Linked DNA regions of Fodinibius salicampi. Each later gene encodes a partner of the first gene's protein in a complex. Links are inferred from orthologs where the notes say so. Each region holds a gene or a part of one and is shown on either strand. Other genes may lie near its edges.

The links.
Region 2: the proteins of prfA (region 1) and prmC are in contact, whole or in part, in a crystal structure (PDB 2B3T), measured with the Escherichia coli proteins. The link is inferred for Fodinibius salicampi from one-to-one orthologs.

Annotation. Positions count from the first base shown.
Region 1 is NZ_BAABRS010000001.1:980,625-992,164, reverse strand. Bases 6,033-8,913 are described here. They hold prfA (peptide chain release factor 1), read left to right. Parts: upstream 6,033-6,873; coding sequence 6,874-7,953; downstream 7,954-8,913. Other genes in these bases: pckA (phosphoenolpyruvate carboxykinase (ATP)), read right to left, coding at 8,016-8,913; purK (5-(carboxyamino)imidazole ribonucleotide synthase), read right to left, coding at 6,033-6,688. Also shown: trpB (tryptophan synthase subunit beta), read left to right, coding at 1-1,079; trpA (tryptophan synthase subunit alpha), read left to right, coding at 1,108-1,935; ABEB05_RS04070 (DUF4837 family protein), read left to right, coding at 1,958-3,058; ABEB05_RS04065 (methyltransferase domain-containing protein), read left to right, coding at 3,201-4,004; ABEB05_RS04060 (TfoX/Sxy family protein), read right to left, coding at 4,054-4,404; ABEB05_RS04055 (hypothetical protein), read right to left, coding at 4,491-4,943; purE (5-(carboxyamino)imidazole ribonucleotide mutase), read right to left, coding at 4,959-5,450; more of purK, read right to left, coding at 5,528-6,032; more of pckA, read right to left, coding at 8,914-9,614; ABEB05_RS04030 (serine/threonine-protein kinase), read right to left, coding at 10,040-11,540. UniProt on the Escherichia coli protein: Peptide chain release factor 1 directs the termination of translation in response to the peptide chain termination codons UAG and UAA.
Region 2 is NZ_BAABRS010000003.1:30,894-42,374, forward strand. The notes cover bases 4,416-7,237. They hold prmC (peptide chain release factor N(5)-glutamine methyltransferase), read left to right. Parts: upstream 4,416-5,299; coding sequence 5,300-6,175; downstream 6,176-7,237. Other genes in these bases: ABEB05_RS11280 (hypothetical protein), read right to left, coding at 4,416-4,696; ABEB05_RS11285 (hypothetical protein), read left to right, coding at 4,889-5,281; dnaA (chromosomal replication initiator protein DnaA), read left to right, coding at 6,570-7,237. Also shown: ABEB05_RS11260 (CdaR family protein), read right to left, coding at 1-833; ABEB05_RS11265 (DciA family protein), read right to left, coding at 880-1,182; DNA replication/repair protein RecF, read right to left, coding at 1,199-2,329; eno (phosphopyruvate hydratase), read right to left, coding at 2,443-3,729; more of ABEB05_RS11280, read right to left, coding at 3,863-4,415; more of dnaA, read left to right, coding at 7,238-8,021; folB (dihydroneopterin aldolase), read left to right, coding at 8,027-8,386; folK (2-amino-4-hydroxy-6-hydroxymethyldihydropteridine diphosphokinase), read left to right, coding at 8,374-8,862; ABEB05_RS11310 (deoxynucleoside kinase), read left to right, coding at 8,865-9,509; ABEB05_RS11315 (hypothetical protein), read left to right, coding at 9,515-9,778; ABEB05_RS11320 (tetratricopeptide repeat protein), read left to right, coding at 9,844-10,389; ABEB05_RS11330 (hypothetical protein), read left to right, coding at 10,809-11,481. UniProt on the Escherichia coli protein: Methylates the class 1 translation termination release factors RF1/PrfA and RF2/PrfB on the glutamine residue of the universally conserved GGQ motif, i.e. on 'Gln-235' in RF1 and on 'Gln-252' in RF2.

The DNA.
Region 1 (11,540 bases):
ATGAAGCTTGGGCTGATAAGGAATTCCGTCAGGAATATCTTGATTTGCTTAATGATTATGTAGGCCGGCCAACAAAGCTTACCTATGCCAACCGATTAACAGAGTACTACGGCAAAGCCAAGATATATCTTAAGCGAGAGGATTTATGTCATACCGGGGCCCACAAGATTAACAATGCAATCGGGCAGATATTACTGGCCAAGCGTATGGGAAAGGAGCGCATAATTGCTGAGACCGGAGCGGGACAGCATGGCGTAGCTACCGCTACAGCATGCGCTAAATTTGGCGTTGACTGTATTGTATATATGGGCGCCGAAGATATGGAGCGGCAAAAGCTGAATGTTGAACGCATGCGTTTGCTTGGGGCTGAAGTACGATCCGTTGAGAGTGGTTCAAAGACCCTGAAAGATGCAACCAATGAGGCCATACGTGACTGGGTGACTAATGTGGAAGATACCTTCTATATTATCGGTTCGGTAGTGGGGCCACATCCCTATCCAAAGATGGTACGCAATTTCCATCGCATCATTGGTGATGAAACACGTCGCCAGCTGCAGGAGGCCGAAGGACGAGGGCCGGACTATCTGCTCGCCTGCGTAGGAGGTGGCTCAAATGCGATAGGGCTGTTTTATCCCTTTATAGAGGATGAATCCATAAAGATGTACGGACTTGAGGCCTCGGGTTTGGGCGCCAATACTGATCAGACAGCGGCTACATTAACAATTGGAGAACCGGGTGTGCTACACGGATCAATGAGTTATTTACTGCAGGATAAAGAAGGCCAGATTCAGCTGGCACATTCTATTAGTGCAGGACTTGATTATCCGGGAATTGGTCCCGAGCACTCCTATCTGCGTGATTCAGGAAGAGTTACCTATGCCGGAATTACGGACGATCAGGCTATGAAGGGAGTAAAACTACTTTCCGATCTGGAAGGGATTATACCAGCATTGGAGACGGCTCACGCCATTGCTTACCTGGATGAGTTGATGCCACAAACTTCCAAAGATGAAATTGTGGTATTAAACTGTTCTGGCCGCGGAGATAAAGACATGGGCACGATATCAAAGAACTTATAATAATAGAATTAGCTTAATCTGTGTGTAAATGAATAACAACAAGATGATTAAGACCGATAATAGAATAAAACAGCTTTTTAAGAGGCATAACGAATCCTCAAAAATAATGAGTCTCTTCTTAACGGCTGGTTATCCTGACCTGGAATCGACGGTAGATTTGATTTTAGGATTGGAAGAGAATGGAACAGATTTTATTGAATTAGGAATGCCCTTCAGTGATCCCTTGGCCGATGGCCCTACTATTCAATATTCCAGTAACATTGCTATTGAAAAGGGGATTACGATGGATAAAATTTTTGGGATGGTCCGGCAGGTCCGCCAAAAGTCTGAAATCCCTATAGTACTTATGGGGTATATTAACCCTGTTTTACGGTATGGAATTGATGAATTCTGTGAGGAAGCATCAAAAGCTGGGGTGGATGGACTTATTATTCCGGATATACCCATAGAAGAGTCTGGAATGATTTCCGAAAAAATTAGGTCTCAGGGACTTTCACTCATCTATTTGGTGGCTCCTAATTCTTCCGACCAGAGAATGCAAAAGATTGATGAGGCATCCGATGGATTCGTTTATTGTGTATCTGTGACAGGTGTTACAGGGGCTCGAGAAGGTGATGAGGTCGCCCAATCCGTCGCGCGATTTATCAACCGGGTAAAACAAAATGTGGTTAAAAATCCTAAGATGGTAGGTTTTGGAATTAAAACCCATGAAGATGCGCAACGCATAGCTACAGATATGGATGGCTTCATTGTTGGTAGTGCGCTCATAGATACCATCCGGGAACACTATCCGGAAAATGACTGGAAAGAAAAGGTATTTGATTTTGTTAGAACCTTAAAGTATGGTAAGTCTTAACTTTAATAATTACAGTATATTTATGAAATCATTATTGAAAATTGGACTACTAATTTTAACAGCGGTTGTCTGGATTAGCTGTGAGGGAGATTATCGTCAGGAAGCAACTGGCGGATCTGGTCAAGTGACAGTAATGATGGATTCCACACAGTGGGATAGTGAAACTGCCGAGGCTTTACGGGAAACATACGGTCGATGGGTACGAACGATCCCCAATCCCCAGCCCCTCTTTAATCTGCAATTTAAGGACTTTCAAAATAATGATGAGCTTGAGCGTTTAAAGCGGTCTAAAAATTTAATCGTTGCCGCTCCTATTGACGACAGCACCAACACAGCCCAATTTATCCGTGCTTTACTTAGTGATGAGATTGAGAGCCAGGTTCAAAATGGGGAGTCCTTTGCTTTTCCGCTTCAGGACAGATGGTATAGAAACCAGTGGACAATGATTCTTTCCGCTCCAACCGACTCGGCTCTGGCTGAACAGATTCGCAATTCGGAAAAAACCTTAACCGATCACCTGATGGAAAAAGAATTTGCTAGATGGAAGGAAGAGGTTTATGAAAGGGGAGAACAGACAGAGTTAGCTGATAGTTTATGGACTGAAGCCGGTTGGAAAATAAGGATTCAGCATGACTGGAGGAAAAGTATCGATACTACTTATACTGATAATGGCGAAGAAAATCATTTCTTTACAATGCGCCGGCCGCTGCCGGAAAACGACCGGTGGTTTTGGGCGTGGTGGAAAGAAGATGTCACCGACAATAGTTTTTTGGATGACGAATGGATTAACGCTAAGCGCGATTCTCTGATGGAACAATGGATTCGGGGTACGCGGGACAGTTCGTATGTAACGACTGAATATCGTCGCCCGGTAGAAACAGAATCTTTCGAGATAAATGGAGATTTAGCCTATGAAACGCTTGGTACCTGGCGAATGACTAAAGATGCCATGGGCGGCCCCTTTGCGAACTTGACCATATATGATGATGAAACGGATCGGTTGTTTATTTTAGAGTTTGGCCAGTTCGCTCCCAAGTATGATAAGCGAAGGTTTGTGCGCCAGTTTAGAACCATGCTTCGCACCTTTGAATCCGATTCAACGTGGCAAGGTCCTACTCAATAAAAAGGGAAATATTATTAATTAAATACTATCCCTAACTACTTAGTATATAGCTACTTACAATAATTATTTAATCTAAATTGTATGAATTTAATCATTCCGTTTAGATGCAATAGATAGTTTTACTGTCAGGTGATGTATATTTATGTCTGAGTCAGAAATGAGAGCTGTTAAAAAGGAAATTACATCTGGGTTCAGCGAGTCTGCTGTGCATTACGAAAAATATGCTGATCTTCAGAAGCAGATGGCGGACCGGCTAATTGCCTCTCTTGAACCATGGACAGCAATCATTCCCGAAGGGCCAATTATTGAACTTGGGTGTGGAACTGGTTTTGTAACCGAAGGACTTTTAGAGCTTTATCCTGATCGGAAAATTGAGTGTGTCGATATTGCCCCCGGAATGATTGATTATTGTCAACAAAAATTTGCAGATAATGATAATGTAACATTTCAGGTCAAGGATGCCGAAGAATTAATCCCTGATCAACCGGAATATGCGTTAACCATTAGTGGATTTACTCCTCACTGGTTTCAAAATCCTGCAATAACTTTGAAAAAATGGTTGGAAGCCACCAAACCTGGTGGACTTTTATTGACTTCTTTTCCCGGGAGTGAGAGTTTTCCCCAATGGCGGGAATATTGCCAGCAATTGGGAATTCCGTACACGGGAAATATTCTTCCGGATGTGGAAGAGATGGTTATTAAAATGTCGCTGGGCCCGGCCCAGGTAGATTATTATGAGGATACGATATATCAGTCTTTTGAGAGTGCGCGTAATTTCTTCGAATACCTTAAAAAAATAGGAGCGGGTACCCAAACAGAAGGCCGGGGACTGACAAAACGGGAAATGAATCTGCTTATCAATGAATGGGATGCCTCTTCAACGGGGGATACTGTCAAAGTGAGCTGGCACGGGGTTTTTCTGGCGGTAAAGAGGGATTATGATTAAGAGTGATCTATTTCTGGGATTAATTTTTCTTAAATAACAGGGAAATCTGTTATACCTTGTTTTGATTCTTCTTTTCTGACAAGCCTGACGTATATTTTATAGATTGATCAATAAACTTTCGGAGTGCCTTGGGATGCTCATAGATTTGTTCTGCCACCAGGATAAAATCATCAAATCCATCATTATCTGAAGTATAAGGTTTAATACCCGGGCGATCGATTAATGACTGTGCTAAGTATTTACCAATACGTGCGACAAGAAAATTATCATATATACCGAGACACATGTTACCGTTGATAAGATAGCCGATTCCCCCCAGCTCTTTCTTCTTTTGCAGTTGATCATTACTGATGAGCTGATGATCAAGTAGATCTTCTAATTTTTTATTATAGTCGCTCACGAGCTAATATTAGTTGATATTTACAGTAAGATATCATTTACTTTTCCACCTTTCACCATTTAAAACATTAAAAAATACTTATATAGTTAAGTTACCAGTTCGTTAATGGTGCCCAGATGAGCTGGATCTTGAATTTCAGATTTAAGTCGTGTTATTTTTTGTTGAATATTTAAAGGTACCGGTGTTTCGGTTGTGAGCTGAGCCTTTTTATATAAGAGAAGTGCCTGAAGATAGCATTTTTGAGAACGGCTGTAATGTTTCTTCCGTAGCATTTCTCCCTCCTCAATGAGTAAATCAGCAACAGCAAGCGCCAAGTCTGCTTCAAAATCTTGATCTCTTTTAAAGATGTTTTGGGTTTCAGCCAGACTCAGTTCAGAGAATTTTTTGGGGTGGTCTTTTGTAAGTTGCTGAAAGGCATTTTGTATCTGTTCTATGGCCTGATCATATTGCTTTTGATTCTTTTTAAATATGATTTGCTCCAAGAGTTGTGTGAGACGTTTAATTTGCCGTAGTACAAAATCCTGTTGGAAAAATGCCATTATCCTACATACAAACTAAGTCAGATTTTTTGTTTTGTCTAGAGAGGCTTGGGCCATTTCCTGGTGGTAATTATTCAGTTTCTCCGCAAGTGTGGGATTGCTCATGCCTAACATCCGAATAGCCAGAAGCGCAGCATTGCCAGCTTTACCGATAGCTACCGTAGCAACAGGAACGCCTGGTGGCATCTGAACGATAGAGTAAAGACTGTCCAGTCCGCTGAGGGTGCTTGTTTTTATGGGAACGCCGATAACCGGAAGGGTAGTGTGGGCTGCAGTCATACCCGGAAGGTGGGCTGCACCACCGGCTCCCGCAATAATCACTTGTATACCCCGATCCCGCGCTTCCTTGCCGTATTTGGCCATTAGGTCTGGTGTACGGTGGGCGGAAACGACCTTCTTTTCATAAGACACCTCAAATTCATCCAATATCTCACAGGCTTTTTGCATGGTGGGCCAGTCACTGTCGCTGCCCATAATTACTCCGACTTTAGGTTCGTTATCACTCATTATTTAGGTTATAAATATGTTAGAGGTTTATTCTCGTTACTTAAGTAGTATATAATATTAATATTCTGGATAGAGATCTAAATAGTTATATCCTTTGTCAGTTTACGAGCGGTTGCATAGGTTTTCTTTATATCATTACCCAACAGCGTATAATGGGCCATCTTTCTTCCTGGTTTGCTATCCAGCTTTCCATAAAAATGCAGATGTCCATCGGCTTCCTGCAAAGCATCAAAGGAATGATCAACTTGGGCATCTCTTCGTTTGTTACCTAATAAATTCACCATTGCTACAGCGGGACTTCGAAGCTTTGTTGAACCAAGGGGAAGGCCCATTACTGCGCGTACATGGTTTTCAAACTGGGAAGTTACGCATCCTTCAATCGTATAATGTCCGGAATTATGAGGGCGCGGAGCCGATTCATTGAGCAGTAGCTCTCCGTCTGTGGTCAGAAAAAATTCGTAGGCAAAAATACCTTTCCCGTCAATGGCTTTGGTCGCCTGTACTGCCATCTCTTGAGCCTTCTTTTGGATAGATTTAACCACTGGAGCTGGAGATTTTACCGCTACGCAGATATGATCTTCCTGTACCGTTTCGCAGCAGGGATAGACCACATGTCCGGTTTCATTACGGGCTACCTGTACTGCCAATTCGTGGGTGAAATCAACAAAAGCTTCTGCAATGATATCGTGTCCATCCTTTCCCCCCAACTTTTTAAAGGCATCTCTGGCTTCGTCCAGATCATGAACAGTTTCATTTCCAAAGCCATCATATCCGCCTTTGGAGGATTTCAAGAGATAAGGCCATCCATGTTTTTCTCCAAAGGAGTTAAGATCTTTATCACGTTCAATTAATTGATAAGGAGTAACAGAGAGTCCGGCATTTTCAAAGGTTTGCTTTTCAATCAGTTTATTTTCAATAAGCCCAAAGCTCTGAGGGGAGGGGAATATGGGAGTTCCGCTGTTCTCCTGTGCTTGTGCAAGTACTTCTGAATCAATGAACTCATTTTCCAGGGTCAACACATCACAGGTATCTGCAAAAAGGGTCAGATCATCAGCCGAATCAAACGAGCCAGTCTGAGAATAGGGTGTCATAAATTCTACGGGTTCCTTTTCGTTTCTGTCCGAAAAAACTCCTATTTGTATGCCAAAACGAAAAGCCTGCAGGGCAGACATGCGAGCCAGCTGGCCGGCTCCTAAAAATCCCAGTCGAAAATTTGCGGAAAGTGGGTTCTTGTCCATTAATCAAATAATTATCTGTTTTAAATTTTTGGATAAAACATAAGAATAATTCACTCAGAAGTGAAGAAGAAAGATGAATGCATTCAATTCCGATTCCGGATTCTTCATTTTGCCGAAAGAATCGTATTTTAGAAATTAGCAGATAACCGAGATCATCCGCAATTATATAAAGTATTTTAGAATAGATGGATATTGAAGCGAAATTAGAGCAGGTGCAGGAGCGTTTTGAAGAAGTAACGGCAGCAATGAGTGATCCTGCGGTATATGACGATCCCGATCGCTATACGGAATTGACCAAGGAACACAGTGATTTAAAAGATCTGGTTGAACTCTATGATGAGTGGAAGGATGTCCGTGGTCAAATTCAGGGGAATGAGGAACTAATTGAGGAAGGAGACGATGCCGAAATTACGGAAATGGCCCGTGAAGAAAATCAAGAGCTTAAACCACGACTCGAAGAATTAGAGGAAGCTATTAAATATAAGCTCATTCCCAAGGATCCGGATGATTCCAAGAATGTAATCGTAGAGCTTCGGGCCGGAACCGGAGGGGATGAAGCTGCTATATTTGTCGGGGATTTGTTTGATATGTACCGCCGATATTCAGAAAATATGGGATGGAGGCTTAATCTGCTTAGTCTCAGTGAATCAGAGAAGGGAGGATATAAAGAACTGACCTTTGGCCTTGAAGGTGAAGAAGTATATGGGAAAATGAAATACGAAAGTGGGGTCCATCGGGTACAGCGGGTGCCACAGACAGAAACTCAGGGACGGGTACATACCTCTGCAGCTTCTGTAGCCGTACTGCCCGAAGCAGAAGAGGTAGATATTGAAGTAAATATGACTGATATCCGGGTAGATACCTTTAGGGCAAGTGGTGCAGGAGGACAGCACGTTAATAAAACAGATTCAGCGGTACGTCTTACACACGAACCTTCGGGGGTAGTGGTTGAATGCCAACAAGAGCGTTCTCAGCATCAGAATAAGGAGAAGGCTATGAAAATGCTGCGCTCAAAGCTATATGAAAAGGAGGAAGAGAAACTTCGAAAGGAACGGGAAGAAGAACGCAAGAGTCAAATTTCTACCGGCGATCGCAGTGCAAAAATTCGCACCTATAATTATCCACAAAGCCGTGTTACGGATCACCGTATTAACTTAACGCTTTACAATCTTGAAGATATCATGAAAGGGGAGGTGGATGAGGTTATTGAAGCACTTCGGGTACAGGATAACCTGGATAAGTTGAATGCAATAATGGAAAATTAGGCTATAGTTATTAGTAATTGGGAGATTAGATTCTCCCAATTACTAATAATATTAAAGTGCACTTATACTTGTGGACCTGCCTGAACAAGTTCTTTATTAGCATTTTCCTTAAATTGGCAAAAGTTATCAGCAAACATAGCGGCCAGCTTTTCTGCTTTCTGGTCGTATGCCAGCTTATTATCCCAGGTATTTCGTGGATTTAAAATATTGTTTGGGACGCCATCTATCTTTTGTGGAATTGATAGTTCGAATATGGGATCAACATCGTAGGTAACATCGGTCAGATTTCCTTTTAGTGCCTCACTCAGCATTTGCCGTGTATGGGAAAGTTTCATCCGGTGGCCAATTCCATGGGGACCTCCTGTCCACCCGGTATTGAGAAGCCAAACGGTAGAATTGTATTTCCGTATTTTATCCGCTAGGAGTTCCGCATATACAGTGGGATGTAATGGCATAAAGGGGGCTCCAAAGCAAGCTGAAAACGTCGCCTGTGGTTCATCGATACCTCGTTCCGTACCTGCGACTTTTGCTGTATAGCCACTTATGAAGTGATACATCGCTTGTTCGGGGGTTAATTTTGAGATAGGGGGTAACACGCCAAATGCATCACAGGTTAAGAAAATGACATTGGTTGGATGGTTTCCTACTCCGCTCTCGCTGGCGTTGGGAATGTAATGAATGGGATAAGAGCAGCGTGTGTTTTCCGTGAGACTAGTGTCATAAAAATCAGGAGCACGGTTTTCATCGAGTACTACATTCTCCAGGATAGTACCCGGCATCTTGGTGGTAGCGTAGATGAGAGGTTCATTTTCTTCTGACAAGTTTATTGTTTTGGCGTAGCAGCCCCCTTCAATATTAAAGACTCCATTTTCACTCCATCCGTGTTCATCATCGCCAATGAGGATACGATCCTGGTCAGAGGAAAGTGTTGTTTTCCCGGTTCCTGAAAGTCCAAAGAACACGGCTGTATCTCCCTCTTGATCCATGTTGGCAGAACAGTGCATGGCCATCACTCCCTGCTTGGGAAGAAGGTAATTCATGACCGAGAATATTCCTTTTTTTAGTTCTCCGGAATAGAGCGTTCCTCCAATGAGGATAATTTTTCGGTCGAAGTTAATTAAAATAAATGTTTCGGATTCTGTCCCGTCTACTTCCGGATTGGCTTTAAAGTTAGGGGCTGCCAAAACCGTAAAATCAGGTTCGTGGTTTTTGAGTTGTTCCTCCGATGGACGGATAAACATATTATGTACAAAAAGACCGTGGTAGGCCGCTTCGCTGATCACTCTTACATTTAGCTGATACTTCTTATCTGCTCCTGCATAGCAGTCTTTAACATACAATTGTTTATCCCGAAGGTAGGCGGTTACTTTTTGAAAAAGATTCTCGAAGACACCTTCATCTGTGGGTTTATTTATCTTACCCCAATCAATATCGTTTTGAATAGAAGGCTGATTGATGATAAACCTGTCGGAAGGAGAACGCCCTGTATATTTACCGGTTCTTACCCTAAGGGCATAGTCTTTTGTTAAGATAGCTTCCCCGTTTTTTATTGCTTCTTCGTAAAGCTCTGGTGGAGTCAAATTCCAATGGTCCTTCTCATTATTTTCCAGGTCTAAATAATCCAGACCAATACGGCTCTTAAGCTGTGAATAGGTATTCATTGCTACAGTTTTAGGCTTTGTATTTTAATTTTTGGCTGATAGTATTTTTATTGCGGTCTTTTTTATATCCGCATCTATAAGATGATCAGTATAAGCATTTATACAGCTCAATTTGAGCAGACAGGAAAATGCGAATGCATTCACATGGGTAAGCGCTTACAACCTAAAATAGTTTATATATCTTTTTCTACTGGCAAAACTATGAAGTACAATGCGCCAAGATGATGAAATTTAGTTGATTCATTTAAAAAGAATTGAATTAGAGTTTTTTATAACCGTGTTCTATACACTTGCTACGGGAGAATGGATACTGCTTAGGTGTGGTAAATTAGATTGAATGTATTAATCCAGATAGTGATGAACTTCCAAGCTAAGTAAAAGCATAAGGTCCTTTAACAAAGTGATATCCAGATTATTTGATGAATCTACGTTTTTATTTGTTCGTTACATTTATCGAGTAGCTTTTCTGCTTTTTCAATTCTTGGATCGCTCTTTCTGAATGATTGTTTATAGATATCAATAGCTTTATTTAGCTTGTCTTGGGCCAGGGTGTATTGTTTCTTGATATATAATAGTTTAGAATGTTCAACGAGATTTTGTCCGATCCTGTAATGAGTGGGAGGGAGCGTTTCCTGATAAATTGAGAGGGACAAAGAAAATAATGAGTCTGCTCGTTCATATTCGTTCAATTCTGTCAGGACAGAAGCTAAAGCATTATAGTCAATTGCTACGCCCGGATGAGTTGGACCATAAGTTGCCTTGTCAATTTCAATTGTTTTCTCAAAAAAGTTTTTAGCTTCAGTAAGCGCACCTAAATCCTGTAAAACGGAAGCGTAATTATAGTAGGCAATTCCCAGAGAAGTATGGGTTGGCTCCAGCAGTTCTTCTTTTATGGTTATAATATGTTCATAATTACTTTTAGCCTCCACAAGCTGATTTCGATCGAGTTGTATAAGGGCCAGGTTGTTCAATGTCTCCGCATATTGTATGCTATTTTCTCCATGAGCTCCTTCATTGAGTTTTAGACTTTGACGGGCAAACTTTTCTCCTTTATCCAATTCATTTAGTTCCCGATAGTTCAGGGCCAGGCGATCATAAGTACTGGATAGATCAACATGATCTTCCCCCAGAAGTTCTTTTTTCATCTTTATACTCTGGTATAGGTACTCATTGGATTTCCCATATTCACTGGTATTGGCGTATAATGCCCCCAGTGAAGATAATGTTTGAGCAATATTAAAATGGGGTCCTTTATAATAATTTTGATAAAAATTGAGAACATCATAAAGATATTTTTCGGCTTCTTCATATTCTCCCATTCTGATTGCCGTTTCAGCTCTATTATCTAATGTAGTGAAGCGATGTAATGATTCTTCGTTATTTGAGGCTAGATAGAGACTATCAGCCTTTTGAAAAATATTCAGTGCTTCTGAGTATTCTCCCTGATATGCTTTGGTAAAAGCATAGATCGAGTACTTATTTGCCAGAGACAAAGAAGCATCAATATTTTTTTGTTCGAGGATTTCTATCGAGTCGATAATTAATTTTTCAGCTTCTTCTCTTTGCCCCTGGGATCGCTTCAATAGAGCTATTTCAGCCAAAAGAGATGCGGTTTGTGGATGGTCAGTTCCATAATGCTCTTCACTTTTTGCTAAAGCTTTCTCATAGGCTTCTTCGCTAGAGGGATAAGCAGTCAGATTTTTCAAAGCTGCTCCAATAGAGGAAATCAATTCAATGTAAGCACTGGGCTGATCCCATAAGCTTGCATCAACTTCTTCCACCCCATTCATTAATAGTGTTTTAGCGGAAATATCATTTCCAGAGTAGGATGCAAATTCCGGATTGGTAGTGTTAAAGATACTCAGTAAGAAATCCTTTGTCTCTTCAGCTTGGGCTGCTGATAGTTCGGCCTGCTTTCGTTCAGCT
Region 2 (11,481 bases), on another replicon or contig:
TTTGCATATTCATCAATAGGAACCCGATACTTTACCGTAATCGTTGAGGGACTATAACTAATGCTGCGACCAGAAGGGAAATTCCGTGTATCCAAATCGACTTTACTTTCCCCCTCGGTAAATTGAACGATCTCTCCATAAAGTTGTACTTCACTATGAGATAAGCTAATTAATCTGCTATTTTTCAGGGACACCTGTTGTGTAAAATTATTGGACATATTTTCAACGCGAAGGGTATCTGTCGGCCAAGAATTGATCTCTCCCATTACTGATTCTGCTCCGCTGATAGTTATGCTATCGGGTTCAACAGAAGGAGTTTCTTTAAAACCAAATTGATTATCAAAAGACACATCAATGACCGGCTGAACAGGTACTTTTTTTGAAACCCGGGGCTCCAAGTCGAGCGTCAGTACGATTGGCTGAACCTTCTGCACACTGATATTGGAAAGTAGATTTAGCTGTTGTTGGACCTGTTCATAGAGATTTACTTCAGATTCATTCACATTAATTTCTACAGCAGGAGGATTATTATAAACACTAATAAGTTTCCAGCCTTCGCCCGACAGACTCACAGTTGCAGACCGGGGCAACTCTTCGGCCAATGCCTGGCCTTCAGGCATTGAAACGGCCTCAATAGGCAAATCAATATTTAAATTATAATCCATGCTCAGGTTTACCATAAACCAAAGGCAAATAGCAAGAATAAGTGATACGACAAAAACGGCGATTCGCTCCCTTCCCATCTCGGCCATTTCTCCCTCATCCGACTTCCGGATTATATTCTCCCAGAATGCCGTCAGCTTCTCCTTATATTCTTCTACAGGTAATTCCATTATGTAAAACTATTCTCTAGCTCAGCCAGATCGTTTCTTTGTAAGGCTATGACCGAACTACGATTTCTTTAATGATTTTTTCGTCTACTTTTTCATTCAACTTTTTAGCGATACTAAACCGCTTCATATGAATCTCTTGCCGCCAGGCAGGATTTTTAACGTGCACGACCAAATTTCCGTGTTCAAAATGAATATTTTCAGTTTCATCGGCAATACGTTTTCCCACCGTTTCTTCCCAAATTGATAGAATCATACCGCGCTTCAACCGCTTACGGTGCGGATAGTCTTCAAGAAAATCCGTAAGCGCATCTTTAAGAGATTTAGGAGTATTTGATCTATATCGTGCCATTAATATATAATAATCTTTATTGCAGTCTGCTAACCTCGCCTTCGGTTACTTCAAACTTCCGATTCTTTTCTCCATCAAAAGTAATATAATCATTAAAAGGAATAGGATTGGCAGCTGTTACAAATGTTTGTCCTGCATGTTCAATAAGCGCATTCAGCAGCACTTCCGTGCGCTGGGCATCCAAATCGCCAAACACATCGTCCAACAGAAAAAGCGGCAGGTCATCCAATTCCTCTGAAAAATACAAAAGCTGCGCAAGTTTTAAAGAAAGAGCAAATAAACGATGCTGCCCCTGAGAGCCATATTTACGCAGTTCAAAATCATCGAGATAAAATACGATTTCATCGCGATGTGGGCCCACAAGTGTCAACTCGCGCTCTATTTCATGGTCTATCTCGTCTTCCAGTTTAGCCGTATAGCGCTCCTCTATAGTCTCTGCTTTCTTAGAGGGTTCGCAAAAAGTCTGATATTCTAAATGTGGTTTGTGCCGCATCCCCGAAATAACCTCGTATTCCCGCGCTAGAAAATCCTGAAATTGATCCAGTACTTCCGTTCTTTTTGCTACAATACGCGATCCATACTCTACAAGCTGTACATTCCATGGTTCCAGATATGCCTCTAAAACCTCGCGTCGTCCACGAAATTCCTGAAGTAATTTATTTCGTTGTTTCCGGACCTTTCGGAAATCCATTAAATCCTGTAAATAACGCGGGGATATTTGGCTGATAAAAGAATCAATAAAAGAACGCCGCTGTTTGGGGCCTTCGCTGGTTAGTTTTTTATCACCTGGTGAAAGAACCACCACTGGTACCATCCCAATAAGATCAGACAGCCTATCCAGTGGACTTTCATTAACAAAAATCTTTTTACCTTCACCGCGGGAATAGGAACAGCTTACATCAAAACTGGAACGGATGTTCCCTTCAAAATGCCCCTTAATCATAAAATAAGGTGCATCATAATTTACAACATAGCGATCACTATTGGCTACAAAGCTGCGACTCATGCACAGGTAATGAATGGCATCAATAAGATTAGTTTTCCCCGCGCCGTTCTGACCTATAATCACATTCATGTGCGCTCCCCACTCAACCTGCGTGTCGGTATGATTCCGAAAGTTTTGAAGTCTTATATTGGAGATACGCATGCAGAATTATGACATAAAACGCTACATTGTGTAATTAAAGGATAGAAAGCATTATGCGGATGAAACAGACTTTCTAATACAGATCGTTTCATCCGCAAAGGCTATTATTTTCCTTAAAATCCGAAGGCGTCGCTACCCAGGAATATACCATTTTCTCCCAGTTGCTCCTCGATACGCAACAACTGGTTATATTTGGCAATACGATCGGTACGACTCATGGATCCCGTTTTAATCTGACCGGCATTGGTTGCTACGGCCAAATCGGCAATTGTCGTGTCTTCAGTTTCACCCGAACGGTGTGAGATAACGACTGTATAATCATTCTTGTGTGCCATTTCAATGGCATCCAGCGTTTCGGTAAGCGTACCAATTTGGTTCACTTTAATGAGAATTGAATTTGCCACTCCCTGCTGAATACCTTTGGCCAACCGTTCAGTATTGGTTACAAAAAGATCATCTCCTACCAACTGTACTTCATCGCCGACGGCATCGGTCAGTTTCTTCCAGCCGTTCCAGTCATTTTCATCAAGTGCATCTTCTATAGAAACAATCGGATACTTCTCGACCCAGCTACTCCAGAACTCAACCATATCGTCATTAGTTCGCTCACTCCCATCACTCCAGCGGAACTCGTAAACTTCTTTATCTGCGTTATAAAATTCAGCCGTGGCGGGGTCCAACGCAATAACCACTTCCTCGCCGGGTATATATCCAGCCTTTTCAATAGCTTTCAAGATCACTTCTACAGCTTCTTCATTGGAATCCAGATCTGGTGCAAAACCTCCTTCATCGCCAACCGCCGTACTATATTTTTTTGAAGAAAGTACGCTCTTTAAATGATGGAAGATCTCGGCTCCCATGCGCACAGCCTCAGAAAAAGAAGCCGCGCCACTTGGCATAATCATAAATTCCTGAAGATCCACATTGTTATCAGCGTGCGAGCCGCCGTTGATTATATTCATCATTGGAAGAGGCAATACCTTGGCATTTACACCGCCAATATATCGCCACAAGGGAATATTAAGCGCATTGGCGGCCGCTTTTGCCGCTGCAAGTGAAACTCCCAGAATCGCATTGGCACCCAGGTTTCTCTTATTTTCTGTTCCGTCAACCTCTAAGAGTGTTTGATCAAGCTCAACCTGGTTAAATACTTCCAGTCCTCTAAGTTCGTTTGCAATAACGGTATTTACATTATTCACAGCTTGCGTCACACCTTTGCCCAAATAATGATCTGACTCGCTATCCCGTAACTCTACCGCCTCGTGTTCACCAGTAGAAGCCCCTGAAGGTACCGCAGCCCTTCCCATAACTCCATTGGTTAATACTACATCTACCTCTACGGTGGGATTACCACGAGAGTCAATAATCTGACGTCCTATAATTTCGTCTATTAAACTCATACTCTGCTATATTAATTTCAGTGAAATTGTGTCGAAATGTACAAGGATTTTATCTATGGATAAAGAAGAAAACGTTATTTGATTCTGGATGACAAATATTGAATGGCTGGTATCTGTCTTCCAGCATTCGGGGCTACCACATGCTTCCAAAAGTAAATTTGATCTGGGGCGTCCCGAAATATTTTTGAGCATCAAAATGCGGTCGCTGTTCACCCTCGGCATTAAATATGACAGGATTTCCGTTCTCATCATATCCATAGGGTCTGTAAGGTTCCATAAGCTGCAAACCTTCACTAAAATAGTAGAAGAAATAACCGAACTCTACCGTGGTTCGAGTTCCGAAAGAACTGCCAATATCAGCGCCTATTTTTAATTCTCCGCTATACCCCCAATGGGATTCGCCCTCACTCCATCCCGTAAAAAAATCATTGACTCTTTCTGTCGGCCTTAAAAATCCACTCCGTACCACATACGTTCGGAATCCACTTCCATCTGCGTCATTGATATAGGGATAGGTAAACGCCATGGCAGGTCCTACAGCCCCCCCCACAAAAAGGCGAAAGCTATCTTCAATCTGTCGGGCAAAGATCCGCTGCTCCATTCCAAGGAGGAACGGAAAACCAAATGCCCGCTTATATCTATTGGGTATAATTTGGTTACCGGTAAAAAAGTTTTGAAAATTTTGCTCACTTACATCTCTGATACCAGTAATAGCGGTCTGGAAAGTCAATTCTGTATAATCACCCAAGACCCGGCTATAATGTCCTCCAATTCCAAATCCAAAATTATTTAATACCACATCGAAGCCGATGTCATTATGATAGCCCTCACTCAGAGGGGTCTTTGGTTCAGATTTCTCTATCACATCCGGCTCTTCAAGTTGTGCCTGTGCAGTATTAACAGTTATACCCAAAACGAACAGTAGTAAAACCGCTCCAATGCAATGACTTCTCTTATTCTTCTTCATAAAAACTGCTTCAATTTTAAAGGCTCTCTATGGCCTTCCTGAATTCAGAACTATAGTATGTTAATAATATACGTAATATTTAAATTTTGCTTAAATAATTTCATATTTATTTGCAAGTATATTTGACTATGGATTCAGAAAGGCGTTTATTCAGGCTGTTTAAGTAACTCACTAAATTGAAGTCTAAAAAATATGAGTTCAGTAAGCAAGTATCTCGTTTTCGGGCCGGCCGATACCCTGCGACGGATGCCGACCCAACTATCCAGTAATATTGAGCCCAAGTATACATACAAGTACGATTCATCTGATCACGATGATGAAGTTCACGTAGTTGTTTTTGAAGAGTACGAAAAACAAATTAATGCAAGTGTAACCCTTACCTGTATTATTGAATTTACCGGCAAACAAAATCGGTTTATCCTTAAAAAAACCGGCGGCCGTATGGGATTTCGGGGTAGTTCGCTTGATGAGGAAAAACGTACTATCGATAACGAAGTGACGGATTTCATCCTCGATTTTGCCAAACGATTCGGTCTGACTGTTCAACAAGAAAAAGACCAGGAGACTGAAGAAGAGGAGTCCTAATTACCGTAATCCCTCTCTATGAGCAAAAAGGTTAAGGAATGGACCGTTCTCTCTATGCTGGAATGGGCTACGGAATATTTTAAAGAAAAAGATATTCCTGATCCCAGACACAGTATTGAGTGGTTGTTGGCTGAAACCCTCGATATTAAACGCCTGGATCTCTATCTAAAGTATGACCGTCCACTGTCACCCGGAGAGCTGGAGAAGCTCCGACCGATGGTTAAACGGCGTGCACAGCATGAACCTCTTCAATACATTATCGGGTTCACTGATTTTATGAATGCGCGTATTTCTGTGGATCCAAGTGTACTTATCCCTCGTATTGAAACCGAACAGCTGGTTGAGATCATACTAGACCGACACTCCAGCAGTCAAAGCCATAAAGAATCGCTAAATGTACTTGACATTGGCACCGGGTCGGGCTGTATTCCCATCGCCTTAAAAATGGAACACCCGGACTGGGACCTTTGGGGAATAGATATTTCAGAGAAAGCTCTCCAAACAGCCCGCCAAAATGCTCAGCAAAATGAAGTTGACATCTCTTTTAAAAAAGGCAATATACTTAAGCCGAAATCCATTCCCGTCAATGCTCAATTTGATGTCATTGTTTCTAATCCTCCTTATATAACGCCGGACGAAAAGACAACGCTGGAACCCCAAGTATACCAGTTCGAACCGAGCGAAGCACTCTTTACAGAGGACATGGATCTGATGTATGGTAGTATCCTGGAATTTGCCCAAAAAAATCTATCTGATAATGGCAAACTCTACCTTGAACTCCATGAACACTTTGCCAAGAATATCCAGCAACTTTTTCACCGTAATAGCTGGAATACTACCCTCCTGAAAGACTATGATAAAAAGGAGCGTTTCCTGATTGTTCATCCCGAATAATTCCCTAATTAGTCAGCATTTCTTAAGGCTTTCCAAGTATTTTAAAACGAGCAAAAAAATTCACAATCACATGTGGATAACTTGTTGAAAACTTTTTCACAGAGACTATTTTAGTGTTACATAAAGGTAAAATCATTGTTAGCGTACTATTATGTACTGTCAAGCATTATTTGATAGAAAAGCTAAAAAAATGTTAATCGGTTGAGTGCCAACGGATTATACTGTTTAGAGCAATGTGGATAACTTTTGGTTTATTGTGAAATATTTTTTTGACATCTGCCTGTTAAATTACCATCTTCGTTTCACCCTAATTAGTGACAGCACTTAAGATGTGTGGATAACTGCGGGGCACATTTGTACAGCAAACATTAATCATTTAGGAGGTTTTGGGACGTTGAGTACTCTTTCTGCCGATGCTGCATGGAAGCAGTGCCTGGAAATTATTAAGGACAATATTAGCTACCAAAAGTATAAGTCATGGTTTGAACCTATTGAGCCCGTTAAACTTGAAAATAATACACTTACCATTCAGGTGCCCAGCCAATTTTGGTACGAATGGCTTGAAGAGCATTATTATGGTATGTTGCGCTCAACATTGGCTAAAGTTCTTGGGGAAGACGGAAAGTTAGAATATTCCGTTGTGCTTGAAAAGTCGGAGGATGAAGCAGACAACAGGTCTGTACGTCTGCCCCAACGACCAATGCCACCGGATAATAATCAAGGTCAGGATATGGATGGTTATGGGGAATACAGTCCCGGCAAAATTGAAAATCCTTTTGTAATACCAGGCATTCGCAAAACAAAAATAGATCCGAATCTTAATAGCAATTATGTTTTTGACCGATATATCGAAGGTGATTGTAATCGGTTAGCCCGTTCAGCTGCAATGGCTATAGCGGAAAATCCGGGAAGTAACTCCTTTAATCCTTTTTTCATTTATGGGGGGACAGGATTAGGTAAAACGCACCTTATTCAAAGTATTGGAAATAAAGCCAAACAAGAATATGGCAATGAGCTAGCTGTACTCTATATTTCTTCCGAGAGCTTTACCAATGAATTTGTTCAGGCTATCCGCAATAACCGGGCCAGCGAATTTACGATGTTCTACCGCCAAATTGATCTTTTAATTGTAGATGACATCCAATTCTTTAGCGGAAAGGAAAAAACACAAGAAGAGTTTTTCCATATTTTCAATGCTTTGCATCAGGATGGGAAACAGATTGTTTTAAGCAGCGACCGGGCACCCCGGGAGATTCCAGATATTGAAGAACGATTGATTTCACGATTTAGCTGGGGACTTAGCGCCGATTTACAGATTCCGGAATATGAAACTCGTTACGCGATCCTTGAACGAAAGGCCAACGATAACGGTATTGAGCTTTCCCATGATGTGCTGGAGTTTATAGCCCATAATTTCAAATCAAATGTTCGGGATCTTGAGGGTGCTATTATTAAGCTCCTCGCATTTGCTTCTCTACAGCACGTAGACGAAATTGAGCCCCAAATGGCAAAACAGGTACTCAGGGATATGATTAAGGAATCGCATACTACGGTCTCTATTGAACAGATCCAGGATTATGTATGCGATTACTTTGGCATTGATACCAATAAGGTGCGAGAAAAAACCCGGAAGCAGGAAATTGTGGAAGCCCGACAGATTGCGATGTATCTATCCAAACAGTTTACAGACTCCAGCCTTAAAACGATTGGACTCCATTTCGGGGGACGTGATCACTCAACGGTCATTCATGCTATTTCAACGGTCGAAGAACGGATGCAAACCACAGCCAAACACAAGCGTATGGTTGATGAGCTATACCAGAAGATTGAAATGGCCACTCTTTAGCATCCATGGATACCCTAACCCTTAAAAATATTCGAATAAAAGGGAAACACGGATTCTATGAGAAAGAGCGGAAAAATGGGAATGATTTCGAAGTAGATCTTATCTTTACTGCTGATTTTCAAAAAGCAGCTGAAAGTGATCAGTTGGAAGATACGATTGATTATCAACAGGCAATAGCTATAGTGCGCGATATTATAAAAGGACCCTCCCGAAAACTAATTGAATCACTCACTAAAGAGATTGGAGATCAGCTTTTTAACCGTTTCCCTCAGATTGAACAACTTAAGGTAGCCGTTCGAAAACTGCATCCACCGGTTGGTACAGAAACAGATTACTCAGAAATCAGCATGTCATGGCAGAGGTAGTCGTAGCACTAGGCTCCAATATAGGTGATCGAAGAGAGCATCTGTCCGATGCTAAAGCATTTCTTACTGAGCTATCTCAGGCAGCAATAGTCTCTTCTTCTATCTATATTACAGAACCTGTAGGCCCTTCAAAACGTGACTTCTATAACTCGACAGTTCTTATTACCACTTCTGTAAAACCTGCAGAACTTATCAAAAAATTTAAGGAGTTTGAAGCCGGGCATGGACGTACCTCCCGCCAGCCGCGATGGAGTGCCCGCACTATTGATTTAGATATAATCACCTATGACGACTTGGTGATTCAATCGGATAGCCTTATCATTCCCCATCCGGAATATCACCGGCGACTGTTTGTACTAAAACCACTAGAAGAAATACTCCCGGATTGGAAAGATCCCCAAACCGGTGCATTAATCAAACAGCTTATAGCCCGTGCACCGGAGATGAGAATAGAGAAAACAGACCTGCGTTGGTAGCTATGGAAAACCAATTTGATTTTATCGCAATAGAAGGCGTGATCGGAGTAGGTAAAACCTCCCTGGCAAAGTTGCTCTCCGAGCGACATAATGCCCGTCTGGTACTTGAACAGTTTAAAGACAATCCATTTCTACCCAAATTTTATGAAGACCGTGAGCGATACGCTTTCCCGACCCAGATGGCCTTCCTGGCAAGCCGATTTCAACAACAACAGGATATGTTGAGCAAGGATTTGTTCCAGCAGATGATTATTTCGGACTATATCTTCGAAAAGGACCGTATCTTTGCCCGGCTTAATTTAGGAGACGATGAGCTAGCACTCTATGATTCCATTTTTGACATCATGACCGGAATTTCTGCCAAACCTGACCTGGTGATCTACCTGCAATCTTCCGTTGACCGTTTAATGCATAATATTCGTCAGCGCGACCGCGACTATGAACGACATATTTCGCGCTCTTATCTTGAAGAACTAAGTGAAGCATATAATCACTTTTTCTACCACTACAATAAATCACCCCTGATGATCATTAACACTACAGAAGTTGATTTTGTAAATAACAAAAAACACTTAGATTATATAGACGAACAGATTTTTAATCAACCAATTCGTAGCAACACGCACATTCATATTATTCCTGATTAATTGTAATGATACGCACTCTCTTATTTTTAGTGCTGATGTATCTGCTTATCAAGATCATCAGTCGACTTTTTTTATCCCCGAAGTCTGCCAACAACTCGAAGAAAAGCTCGAGCTTTTTTTACCGGACGTTTCGTCAATTTCAGCAAAACCAACGCGACCAACAGAATCGGAATCCAAACCAAAAATCCGATAGGTTCGAAGAAATTGAGGAAGCAGAGTTTGAAGATATTACAGATGAAGACAGTTCTTCCTCCAAAAGGTCTGAATAACGTCAGAACTTTGCTTATCTTTGAGAGAACTTAATAAAATTTAACTTCGAAAGTGGCTACATCACATGAATTTTGAAGATCAGTTAGAAGAAGGATTATCCCTCCTCCATGAAGGAGATTATGATCATGCACTCGATATTTCACATCAACTCCAAAAAATGGAGCCAGAAACATCCGACGGTTATCATCTGGAAGGTATGGTTTTTCAGAAGCTCAACCAGTGGGAGAAAAGCATTGAAGCACTGGATAAAGCCATTAAACGCGATGAAGAAAAAAGTGGTTTTTATAATCTGCGTGGTTTCGCCCACCTGCAATTAGAAAACCTGGAAAACGCAAAAGAGGATTTCGATAAAGCAATAGATCTGGATGATTCCCCTGCCGCCCATCGAAACCTGGTACTCTATATGATTATGAGTGATCAAGGTAATGATGCTATCAACTATCTTTTGGATCGCATTAAAAAGAATCCAAAAGATGTTGAAAACTGGATTTTAATGGGAGATCTGATGCAGCGCGCCGGACAAAGTGCCAAAGCCCGCACTTATTACGAGCAGGCAAAAAAGATGGACCCGGAAAATGAATATGTCAAAGAGCAGCTTGCTGAAATATAATCAGCGAGTAACGAAACTTTTTTAACTATTTATACTTTCAAGTTTAGGTGAAAAAGTCCTATATTTGAAGCCTTCGAAAAATAACCCCTGCCCTGGTGGCGGAATTGGTAGACGCGCTGGCTTGAGGGGTCAGTTCCCATTTTGGGAGTGCTGGTTCGACTCCAGTCCAGGGCACCGAAACCCTTGTAAGTCTATGGCTTGCAAGGGTTTATTTTTTCAGGTACAAATATTAGTACAAACAAAATATTCTTTGTCAATCCAATTTTATTAATATTTTATAGATTATTGTAATAGGTGTTTTGCTCGAAGAGTAGTATTGATTCATTATTTTCAAACTGTAGGATAATATTATTTATAGTTATGTTTTTGTGTTATGACTATTTATTAAAAGCGCTGAAAACTAACTTTACTCCCAAACAATGGATAATTTTTTAGTTGCCAAATTTCAATTTGAAATCCGATATACATATATATTGGATTTTGAGAGCCATTATAAAAGCATTTTATCGCCCTACCTCAAATTTGCTTCTGGAATGCAAATACATGGTCAGGGAACAAGAAATGAATACATCAAATTATTATTTGAGGAAGATGGTTATAGTATTGATTGTCGGTGGGATAGAATGGTCTTTGTGTATGAAGGTGAGATAAACAATTTAAAAAAGAACCAATCGGCACTTAATAAAATATTCTTTGAAATTTTTGATCAGATTTCCTCCCTGCAGTCATTTGGCAAAATTACAAACTATTTAATAGTCGCTAACGGTGTAAAATTAGTCGAAAATGAACATTTTGAAGAACTAGTTGAAAAATTTACTAGTCACTATCTAAGTGATTCAGCAAATGTTCACTTCGATGGTGATAACAAAGATTCAGCAATTATTGTTGAATACAACAAAGATGGAGTAGATGTAACTCAAAAGTTTGGTCCCTATAACTGTCAGAATGATATTGACAAACATGACTTATTGCCATTCAATATGGAGGAGGATACAAAACTTAAGAAAATGAATGGATTAATTATGCAGCTAAAATTTTTCGAAGAAACTGCTTTTATTAATTTCGATAAAACTACTGTATTAATAGAAGAAA